Linked DNA regions of Sporosarcina pasteurii. The protein of the gene in region 2 binds, or shares a complex with, the protein of the main gene of each other region. Links are inferred from orthologs where the notes say so. Each region holds a gene or a part of one and is shown on either strand. Other genes may lie near its edges. The genes, in order: secY and secG.

Region 1 (3,068 bases), 460 kb from region 2 along the record:
CAAGAGTGATGTTCGAAAGACGTCTGCCATATTTGTTTCCCGGAGGTCAATATTCCCAGTTACGGGAATTTAATCGCACCGGAATGGAACACGACCCCGTCCAGAGTGCCGTAAACGAGCTCCTAAGTTACGTTATGACAGTTCTTTCTCCTACTAAATGTAGGAATTTCAGAACCAATTCGTCTCGCAGAACTCCAGCAGTTCTTATGCCGGGCATCATATGCTTTTGCAGCTCTTTGTGTGAAATGCCCTTTCCGTCTAGCATTCACATGCTGCTTCATGGTTCCTGAATTCATCAGTTAGCCATGATTGCATGCGCCCGGAAAGGTTTACTGAGCGTTCCCTTGAAGGATAACGTCCAGATCTTTGAAAACGTTTTGAATGTCTTGTTGACCATTAATATTTGACAGCACACTTTTTGTTTCATAGAAATCTAAAAGTGGGGCTGTTTGTGTCATATTTACGTCTAAACGATTCTTTACAGTTTCTGGATTGTCATCCTCACGCTGATAAAGTTCGCTACCATCTTTATCACAAACCCCTTCATTTTTCGGTGGGTTGAATTGTAGATGGTATGACGTTCCGCATACTTTACAAATCCGACGACCTGTTAAACGTTTAACAAGTTCATCTGGATCCACTTGGATATTAATAACATGCTCAACTTTTCGATTCATAGCTGCTAGTAATTCATCAAGCGCTTCTGCCTGCGGGACTGTGCGGGGGAAACCATCTAACAGGAATCCTTTTTCACAGTCAGGTTTGCTTAAACGCTCGCGAACAATACCAATCGTTACTTCGTCAGGTACTAATGCACCTTGATCCATATACGATTTTGCTTTTAAACCGAGTTCTGTACCTTCAGAGATAGCAGCACGAAACATATCGCCTGTGGAAATATGAGGGATATCGTACTTTTCAACAATACTGTCTGCCTGTGTACCTTTACCAGCTCCAGGCAAACCCATTAAAATGATATTCATACGGATTAGCCTCCACACTTCGCTTCAATCAAGAAGTTTATTTCATAAAACCTTTGTAGTGTCGTTTTACAAGTTGTGATTCAAGTTGCTTCATCGATTCAAGTGCAACACCAACAACGATGAGCAAGCTCGTTCCTCCAATTTGTAATGACTGTGGAAGATTCGCCAAGTTAATAAAGAATATTGGCATTACTGCCACCAGCGCTAGGAAAATTGCCCCAACGAAGGTCAGTCTATACAAAGTGCTCGTTAAGTAATCCTGAGTATCTTGCCCAGGACGAATACCTGGAATATAGGCACCTTGTTTCTTTAGGTTTTCCGCTGCATTCTCAGGGTTGACCTGAATGAAAGCATAGAAATAAGTGAATGCGATAATTAATGCGAGATAGATCACCATACCCACCGGGTTTGTATAATCGAATACGTTAATAATCGTCGCTGTAACTTTATTTTCTCCGAAAAACGTTGCCAATGATTGCGGCGTGATGAAAAATGCCGCAGCAAAGATTACAGGGATAACACCAGCTGCGTTTAGTTTTAAAGGCATATGCGTCTGCTGGCCTGCAGTCATCTGACCACGACCTGTAGCGCGTTTTGCATACTGAACTGGTATTTTACGCAATGCTTCTTGAACGTATATCACGCCCACTGTCACTGCAACAATGACGAGAAGCAATAATACTGTAATACCTAACTTAATGAATAATGCATCTCCTGCATCTTGAATTTGCGTTGCATAGTATTGGTTAACTGCAGTTGGAATTCCTGCAACAATCCCAGCAAAAATGATGATGGAAATACCATTTCCAACACCCTTTTCAGTGATTTTTTCCCCAAGCCATAACAAGAATGCAGTACCTGCCGTTAATACAATCGCAATAACAGCATAGGTTGCGATACTTTCGTCTTTTATTAGCATACCACCATACATTCGGTTAAAACCAAATGACATTGCCGTTGCTTGAATAAACGCAAGGATGATCGTGAAATATCTCGTGAACTGTGCCAGTTTACGTCTACCCACATCACCTTGTTTTGCCCATTCAGCAAACTTAGGTACAACATCCATCTGCAATAATTGCATGATGATGGATGCAGTAATATAAGGCATAATTCCCATTGCTAAAATGGAGAAGTTCGCAAGTGCACCACCACCAAAGACGTTCAAAAAGCCAATTAAACTATGGTCAGTTTGTTGCAATGCAGTTGCATCTACACCTGGTACAGGTATAAATGCACCAAGTCTAAAAGCAATTAAAACGAGCAATGTAAAGAGGATTTTATTTCTAATATCTTTAACGCGCATAAAGTTAGAGATTGTCTGAAACATTAAATCACCTCTGTTTGCCCGCCTGCTTGTTCGATTGCTTCTTTAGCAGTAGCAGAGAATTTATGAGCTCTTACTGTAAGTTTCTTTTCAAGTTTACCGTTACCAAGAATTTTAATTCCTGATTTCGCTTTACTTACAACTCCTAATTCAAGCAGCAATTCAGGTGTTACTTCCGTGCCTTCATCGAATAGGTTTAGCTTGTCAAGGTTCACAACAGCATAATCTTTACGATTTACGTTAGTAAAGCCACGTTTAGGAAGTCGTTGGAAAAGTGGTGTTTGTCCACCTTCGAATCCAAGACGTACACCACCGCCTGAACGGGCGTTTTGTCCTTTATGACCTTTACCGGAAGTTTTTCCGTAGCCAGATCCGATTCCACGACCGATACGTTTACGGGATTTACGTGCACCAACAGCTGGTTTCATTTCGTGTAATTTCATTTCATTGGCACCTCCTTATATACAAAATAGGAATTATAGTTCGTTTACTGTGACTAAGTGAGACACTCTATTAATCATGCCACGAATTGCGACGTTGTCTTCGTGTGCAACTGTTTGATTAATTTTCTTAAGTCCTAGAGCTTCGATTGTTTTACGTTGTGCTGGTTTTGAACCAATCACGCTTTTCGTAAGGGTGATTTCAAGTTTTTTAGCCATCGTCTTTCCCCCCTTAACCTAGCAGTTCTTCTACAGTTTTTCCACGTAAGTTCGCTACATCTTCCGCACGCTTCAAGTTCTCAAGTCCTTGGATTGTTG
Region 2 (7,193 bases):
CCCCCTACTACAGCCAAGGGACAAAATAAATGTCCCCGGCATTATCTTCTTTTTCTTGGACTTCTTTTTGATTTTTTGGCAATACCTTCATAAAACTTTTTCTTTTGATTGCCTCGCTTAGACTTTCGCTCATTATTGGCATTCGACGATTTGCCTTGCTGTCTTCCGCCTTGATTTGAACCTCGTTTCGTATGAATCACTTTAGGCGCTTCTCTTCTCGTGCGATGCATATTCGGTTTCATTCCAACAAGTTCAAAATCAATTGCGGATTCTTCAGGTTTAACCGCAACAACACGAATGGTTACTTCATCGCCAAGTCGGAATTGCTTCCCTGTATGCTCACCAATCATGATCATTTGCCTGTCGTCAAAACGGTAATAATCATCCGTCATATAACTGACGTGGACAAGCCCTTCAATCGTATTTTCAAGCTCAACAAATATACCGAAATTCGTGACTGAGGAAACGATTCCTTCAAATTCCTCACCAATTTTATCAACCATATATTGTGCTTGTTTCAGTGCGGTCGTATCACGTTCCGCGTCAACTGCACGACGTTCACGTTCTGACGTATGTTCCGCAATTTCCGTCAGATTTGCATTCCAGTGTTCTATCGTTGTGTGCGAAACGTCCTTTTCAAGCAAATACGTGCGAATTAAACGATGAACGATCAAATCCGGATAACGTCGAATTGGCGCTGTAAAATGCGTATAATACTCAGTCGATAAACCAAAGTGTCCAAGGCTTTCCTCAAAATATTTCGCCTGTTGCATGGACCGTAATAACATTGTAGAAATGACCGCCTCTTCCGGCAAGCCTTCAATAGATTCAACAATTTCTTGCAATGCTCTCGGATGCACTTCATTTCCAGCACCTTTGACGACAATCCCGAAATTCGTTAAAAACTCGAAGAACTTTTGCAGTTTTTCCGCTTTCGGATCTTCGTGAATTCGATAAAGAAACGGAACTTCCATCCAGTGGAAATGCTCTGCAATCGTTTCGTTTGCCGCAAGCATAAACTCTTCTATTAACCGTTCAGATACTGTTCTTTCAAGTACAACAACATCTGTCGGCCAACCTTCTTCATCTACGAGCACTTTTGATTCTTTAAAATCAAAATCGATAGCACCGCGTTCCATTCGTTTATTACGCAATATAGCAGCGAGATCCGCCATATCATTTAACATCGGAACGATATGTTCATATTTCTTAATAAGTTCCTCATCTTTTTCTTCAATAATTTGGTACACATCTGTATACGTCATTCTTTCTTTGGAATTAATGACGCTTTCATAAATTTCGTGTTCAATCACTTTTCCGTTTTGATCAATCGTCATTTGACAAGTCAGTGTCAAACGATCAACGCCAGGATTCAATGAACAAATGCCATTGGATAACGCATGCGGCAACATCGGAATCACACGGTCTGTTAAATAAACACTGGTGCCTCTGTCAAACGCCTCTTCATCCATCGGGGAGTGTTCCGTCACATAATAACTCACATCAGAGATATGGACATACAACGTATAGGTTCCATTGTTATGGTTCACAACGGCAATCGCATCATCTAAATCTTTCGCATCTGCCCCGTCAATTGTAATCGCCATTTCATTACGTAAGTCACGACGTTTTCCGATATCTTCTTCACGTACTTCGTTCGGCACACTTTTCGCATGGTTAATCACTTCATCTGGAAATTCGATGGTGATTCCATGTTTATAAATAATCGATAAAATATCAATGCCTGGGTCGTTTTTATGGCCTAATATTTTCGTTACCATGCCCGTTGCGGATTTTGTATCTCCAGGCCAACCAGTAATTTCAACAATAACTTTATGACCTTCTACCGCACCAAGTGAATCACCTTTTGCAATAAAAATATCCATCGGCAGCTTTTTATCATCTGGAATCACAAATCCAAATCCGCGATTATCTTGATAAGTCCCGATAATTTGAGTCGTTTTCCTCTCTGCGATTCGCGTAATCGTTCCTTCTCTTCTTTCACCTGAACTGCCGCCTGATACACGGACAAGTACGATATCTCCATTCATCGCCCCATTTACTTCATGCGGCGGTATGAAAATGTCGTCCATTCCTTCTGCTTCTGGTGCCACAAATCCAAACCCTTTTGCATGCCCAATAAACTTTCCACGCACATGGTTCATGCGCTCAGGAACGCCGTAACGATTTGTTCTCGAGCGGATTAAATACCCGCCCTGTTCTAAGTGAACGAGCATTTTCACCAGTTCTTTAAATTCAGCTGCTTGTTCGATTTCTAGCATGTCTTGAATCTCTTGCACCGTCATCGGCTTATATGATTCTTCTTTCATCATCTCTAAAATTTTGTCTTGTAGTTCTTGAGCGAACGTATCCAAAGACATCCCTCCCATTCGTATTGATTACTCGATGTAATCTTGTTTAATTCAACCAACCATTTCAACTTAGTTTAGCCTTTTATTCTCTTTTTATCACTTTCATGACTATGTACAGTATAGGCATTTAAACTTTCATTCACACATGCCAATCTAGTGACTCTAAGAATTGATAAATATCTTCATGCAGCTGTTCTTTTTCTGGTCCAAGTGTTATGACATGACCTGACTCCTCATACCATTTTAATGTTTTATCATCCGCTTGTATATCTTCATAAATCACATTCGCGGAATCTGGTTCAATAACTTTATCTAAAGAACCTTGTGTCACAAAAGTTGGTGTGTAAATATGGTCAACATGTTCACGTACTTCGTAAATTAATTCACGTAAGTCCTTCAGTGACGGCATCGTTTGACCACGTAATTTTTCTACTTCTTCCTCGATTACTTCTTTGCTTTTTCCTTCGTACTTCTTATATTCACCGGCGTATTGAAGAACTCCTTCATACATTAGGTCAGTCGTTCTCATGGACATTGGGGCACACATTGTTACAATTCCCTTTAATGGAAGGTTATAACCTAATTTTAAAGAAAAAACACCGCCGAGTGATAATCCAGCTACTGCGATTTCATCATAACCCGCGTCTTTTAGTTGTTGATAGCCAGCTAGAACATCTTCCCACCATTCTTCGGGTCCTGTTTGAATTAATTCCTCAGGCGGTACACCATGTCCCTTATAATGAGGAGCAAGTGATGTATACCCTTTTTTCTCCAAGAAACGCCCAAGCATACGTACATCCGCAGACGTCCCTGTAAATCCATGTAACAATAATACAGCACGTGGACCTTGTTCAAAAAAGAAAGGTTTCGGTTGTGCAATTCTCATTTTTAAATAAACCTCCGCGTATTTCTTTTTAGTTTTACTTTGCAATACATCTATAATTTCCCATCTATACATTAGTGTAGCATTCATTGCTTAATCTATTGTAGTATAAGGCTTCAAAGCACTAAAAAAGCCTGAGCATTCGTAATCGGAATGTCAGGCGATTATTATTTATAAAAGTTATATCGTCATATTGAATTCATTAAAATTTAACAACTAAAATAGCGAGGACAAAAAATAAGACCGAAAGAATGATTGTCACCCGTTGGAGAACTAAGTCAAGCCCGCGTGCTTTTTGCTTCCCAAAAAGCTGCTCGGCTCCACCAGAAATGGCTCCCGAAAGACCTGCACTTGATCCAGATTGTAATAATACAACTACAATTAATGATAATGCTACAATTACTAGTAAAGTCATTAGCAATACGTGCATCCTGTTCCACCTCCTGATAGAAACTCCACAACTCCATACATTTTACCAAATAGATGAAAATGTTACAACTGTAAATTTAATTGGCTCTATCTGTAACTGGTCATTTCCTCCCGTTTTTTCGGTCGGCGTTAGCGTTGAGTGCCGCCGTTCCATATGTTTACCGATGATTTGGCAGACATCATGTGAGGTTGCGCGGACATAATGTTGATTTGCTCGGACATAATGTTGATTTGCTCGGACATATTCCAGTGAAGAACGTACATTTAACGCTGACCAGCAAAAAACCCGCCAAGTGGCGGGTTTTCTTCTAAATATTATTTCTTTAAGTTATAAAAAGTTTGCGCGCCGTAGTATTGTGCTGTTTCGTACAATTGGTCTTCGATGCGAAGCAATTGGTTGTACTTTGCAACACGGTCTGAACGGGATGGTGCACCTGTTTTGATTTGACCAGCATTTGTTGCAACAGCGATATCAGCGATTGTTGTATCTTCCGTTTCACCTGAACGGTGGGAAATCACTGCTGTGTAACCAGCTCTTTTCGCCATTTCGATTGCGTCAAACGTTTCTGTAAGAGTACCAATCTGGTTCACCTTGATTAGAATGGAGTTACTGTTTCCTTCTTCAATTCCGCGCGCTAATTTTTCAGTGTTTGTCACGAATAGGTCGTCTCCAACGAGTTGTACACGGTCTCCAATACGCTCTGTGAGCAATTTGAAACCATCCCAGTCATTTTCGTCGAATCCATCTTCAATCGAAATGATTGGGTATTTATCGCAAAGCGCTTCATACCAATCAACCATTTCAGCAGATGTTCTTTCAACACCTTCGCCTGGAAGATCGTAAACGCCTTTTTCATTGTTGTAAAGTTCTGAAGCTGCAACGTCCAATGCAAGAAGAATTTCTTCGCCTGGTTTGTAGCCTGCTTTTTCAACTGCTTCAATAATCGTGTCAAGCGCTTCTTCACTTGAAGCTAAGTTTGGTGCAAATCCACCTTCATCACCGACAGCTGTATTTAAACCTTTGCTTTGTAAAACATCTCTTAGACTATGGAAGATTTCTGCGCCAACGCGAAGTGCTTCACGGAACGATTCAACGCCTACAGGCATGATCATAAACTCTTGAATGTCAACGTTGTTATCCGCATGCTCGCCACCGTTTAAGATGTTCATCATCGGAACAGGAAGCTGTTTAGCATTAACGCCGCCTAGATATTGATACAAAGGCATGTCTAAGTAATCTGCAGCTGCATGTGCAACAGCCATAGATACGCCAAGAATTGCGTTCGCACCCAGATTTCCTTTGTTTGGCGTTCCGTCTAAGTCGATTAACGCTTTGTCAATTGTTGCTTGGTCCAGGACTGAATAAGTTTCTTCTAGCTCGTCCGCAATATCTTCATTAACATTCTCTACTGCTTTCAAAACACCTTTACCAAGGTAACGATCTTGATCGCCATCGCGTAGTTCAACTGCTTCGTATTCACCTGTTGATGCGCCAGAAGGAACCATTGCGCGTCCGAAAGCGCCACTCATTGTTAACACTTCAACTTCTACTGTTGGATTTCCTCGTGAATCAAGAATTTCTCTCGCTTGAACGTTTGTAATAATTGGCATGAAAATCTCTCCTTTAGAATAATGGTTTTCCAGTCATTTTTTCCGGTTGATTTAATCCTAACAATTCCAACATTGTCGGTGCAAGGTCCGCCAATATACCGTCTGTACGTAATGATAAGTCTTTTTCTGTAATAATAACAGGTACAGGATTGGTTGTATGGGCTGTCATCGGTGCACCGTCTGTATTAATCACTTCATCAGCATTCCCGTGGTCCGCCGTAATAATCGCAGTTCCACCTTTTTCCTCCAAAGCATCAATGATTTTCCCTAAACATTCATCTACTGTCTCAACCGCTCTAATTGTCGGCGCCAACATCCCACTATGCCCGACCATATCCGGATTCGCAAAATTTAAGATAATCGCGTCAATCGAATCACCTTCAATTTTGCGAATTAACGCATCAGTGACTTCATAAGCACTCATCTCAGGCTTCAAATCATACGTTGCCACTTTTGGGGAATCGATTAAAATTCGCTCTTCCCCTTCAAATTCATTTTCCCGGCCGCCACTCATGAAAAATGTCACGTGAGGATATTTTTCAGTTTCAGCAATTCGCAACTGTGTTAGGCCATTTGCTGAAATGACTTCACCTAACGTTTCCTTTAAATCTTTTGTGCCGAACACAACATCTGAAACGACATCATCACTATAATGTGTGAACGAAACAAATTTGAGGTTTTCAAATTTCGTTGTGACAAACTCCTTGAAATTCTCATCTGTGAAAGCACGAGATAGTTGGATCGCACGGTCAGGTCGGAAATTGTAAAATACAACCGCATCCCCGTCTTCAATTGTCGCAACTGGTTCTCCTGACTCTTCAATGACAAATGGTTCTACAAACTCATCGTGAACATTTTTTTCATAAGATGCGAGTACCCCTTCAGATGGAGATTGAGCTGTTTCTGCTGCGCCATCTACAAGCGTCCGGTACGTTTTTTCAACTCGTTCCCAACGCTTATCGCGATCCATCGCATAATAACGTCCTGTTACAGAAGCAATTTTTCCAATCCCGACTTCTTCGATTACTTCTTCAGTTTGTTCAATATAATCCAATGCAGATTGCGGGCTTACGTCTCGTCCATCTAAAAATGCATGAACGTAAACTTTTTCTAACCCTTTCCGATTGGCAAGCTGAAGCAACGCAAAGAGGTGCTCATAATGACTATGTACCCCGCCATCCGAAAGCAGCCCCATTACATGGAGTGCTGAATCATTCTTTTTCACATGATCGACTGCCTGAAGCAGCGTTTCATTTTCAAAAAAATCCCCTTCTCGGATTGACTTATTAATACGCGTTAAATTTTGATAGACGATGCGACCAGCACCAATATTTAAATGTCCTACTTCAGAATTCCCCATTTGGCCTTCAGGTAATCCAACTGCTTCACCACAAGCTGTGAGAGTTGTATAGGAATACGTTTCCTTCAGCCGATCAAAGTTTGGTTTATGCGCTTGTTGTACCGCATTTCCTGAAATTTCTTCACGTAAGCCAAAACCGTCTAAAATAATGAGTGCGACTGGTCCTTTACGCATTTGCACCAGCCTCAACTAACTTTAAGAAAGATGCAGGCTCTAAACTCGCACCGCCGACCAATGCGCCATCAATATGTTCCATGGACAGTAGTTCTTCAATATTGTTTGGATTTACACTTCCGCCGTATTGAATTCGAACAGCATTTGCAACGTCAGCGCCGTATAAGTTTTCAATTGTATTACGAATCGCACCGCAAACTTCATTCGCATCTTCAGCCGTTGCTGTTTTACCCGTTCCAATTGCCCAAATTGGCTCATAAGCAATGACTGCCTGTTTAGTATCTTCTGCACTTACATCTGCAAACGCTTTCGTTACTTGGTCTGAAACGACTTTAACCGTTGCATCGCTTTCACGTTCTTCCAA

Evidence for each region.
Region 1: the proteins of secG (region 2) and secY are in contact, whole or in part, in a crystal structure (PDB 5AWW), measured with the Thermus thermophilus proteins. The link is inferred for Sporosarcina pasteurii from one-to-one orthologs. Residues at the interface, in WP_223903268.1 of Thermus thermophilus: Tyr5, Ile9, Tyr12, Leu13, Ala16, Leu19, Val20, Val23, Leu24, Gln26, Glu27, Pro28, Gln30, Gly31, Ala32, Asp34, Leu35, Met36, Gly37, Gly38, Ser39, Ala40, Asp41, Leu42, Phe43, Ala45, Arg46, Val48, Tyr53, Thr56; in WP_096411648.1 of Thermus thermophilus: Leu14, Gln16, Arg17, Phe20, Ile34, Pro35, Pro37, Ile72, Arg108, Arg109, Asn112, Gln113, Arg116, Ile117, Ile120, Pro145, Gly146, Trp147, Phe152, Phe155, Val156, Val159, Thr160, Val162, Ala163, Gly164, Ala166, Leu167, Trp170, Glu173.

The regions. Positions count from the first base shown.
Region 1 is NZ_CP160452.1:3,105,647-3,108,714, forward strand. Bases 168-3,068 are described here. They hold secY (preprotein translocase subunit SecY), read right to left. Parts: upstream 2,314-3,068; coding sequence 1,021-2,313; downstream 168-1,020. Other genes in these bases: AB1H92_RS15100 (adenylate kinase), read right to left, coding at 330-983; rplO (50S ribosomal protein L15), read right to left, coding at 2,313-2,753; rpmD (50S ribosomal protein L30), read right to left, coding at 2,787-2,969; rpsE (30S ribosomal protein S5), read right to left, coding at 2,983-3,068. UniProt on the Bacillus subtilis protein: The central subunit of the protein translocation channel SecYEG. Consists of two halves formed by TMs 1-5 and 6-10.
Region 2 is NZ_CP160452.1:2,646,703-2,653,895, forward strand. The notes cover bases 2,072-4,725. They hold secG (preprotein translocase subunit SecG), read right to left. Parts: upstream 3,686-4,725; coding sequence 3,458-3,685; downstream 2,072-3,457. Other genes in these bases: rnr (ribonuclease R), read right to left, coding at 2,072-2,381; AB1H92_RS12705 (carboxylesterase), read right to left, coding at 2,512-3,258; eno (phosphopyruvate hydratase), read right to left, coding at 4,000-4,725. In the rest of the region: more of rnr, read right to left, coding at 42-2,071; more of eno, read right to left, coding at 4,726-5,295; gpmI (2,3-bisphosphoglycerate-independent phosphoglycerate mutase), read right to left, coding at 5,309-6,829; tpiA (triose-phosphate isomerase), read right to left, coding at 6,822-7,193. UniProt on the Bacillus subtilis protein: Involved in protein export. Participates in an early event of protein translocation.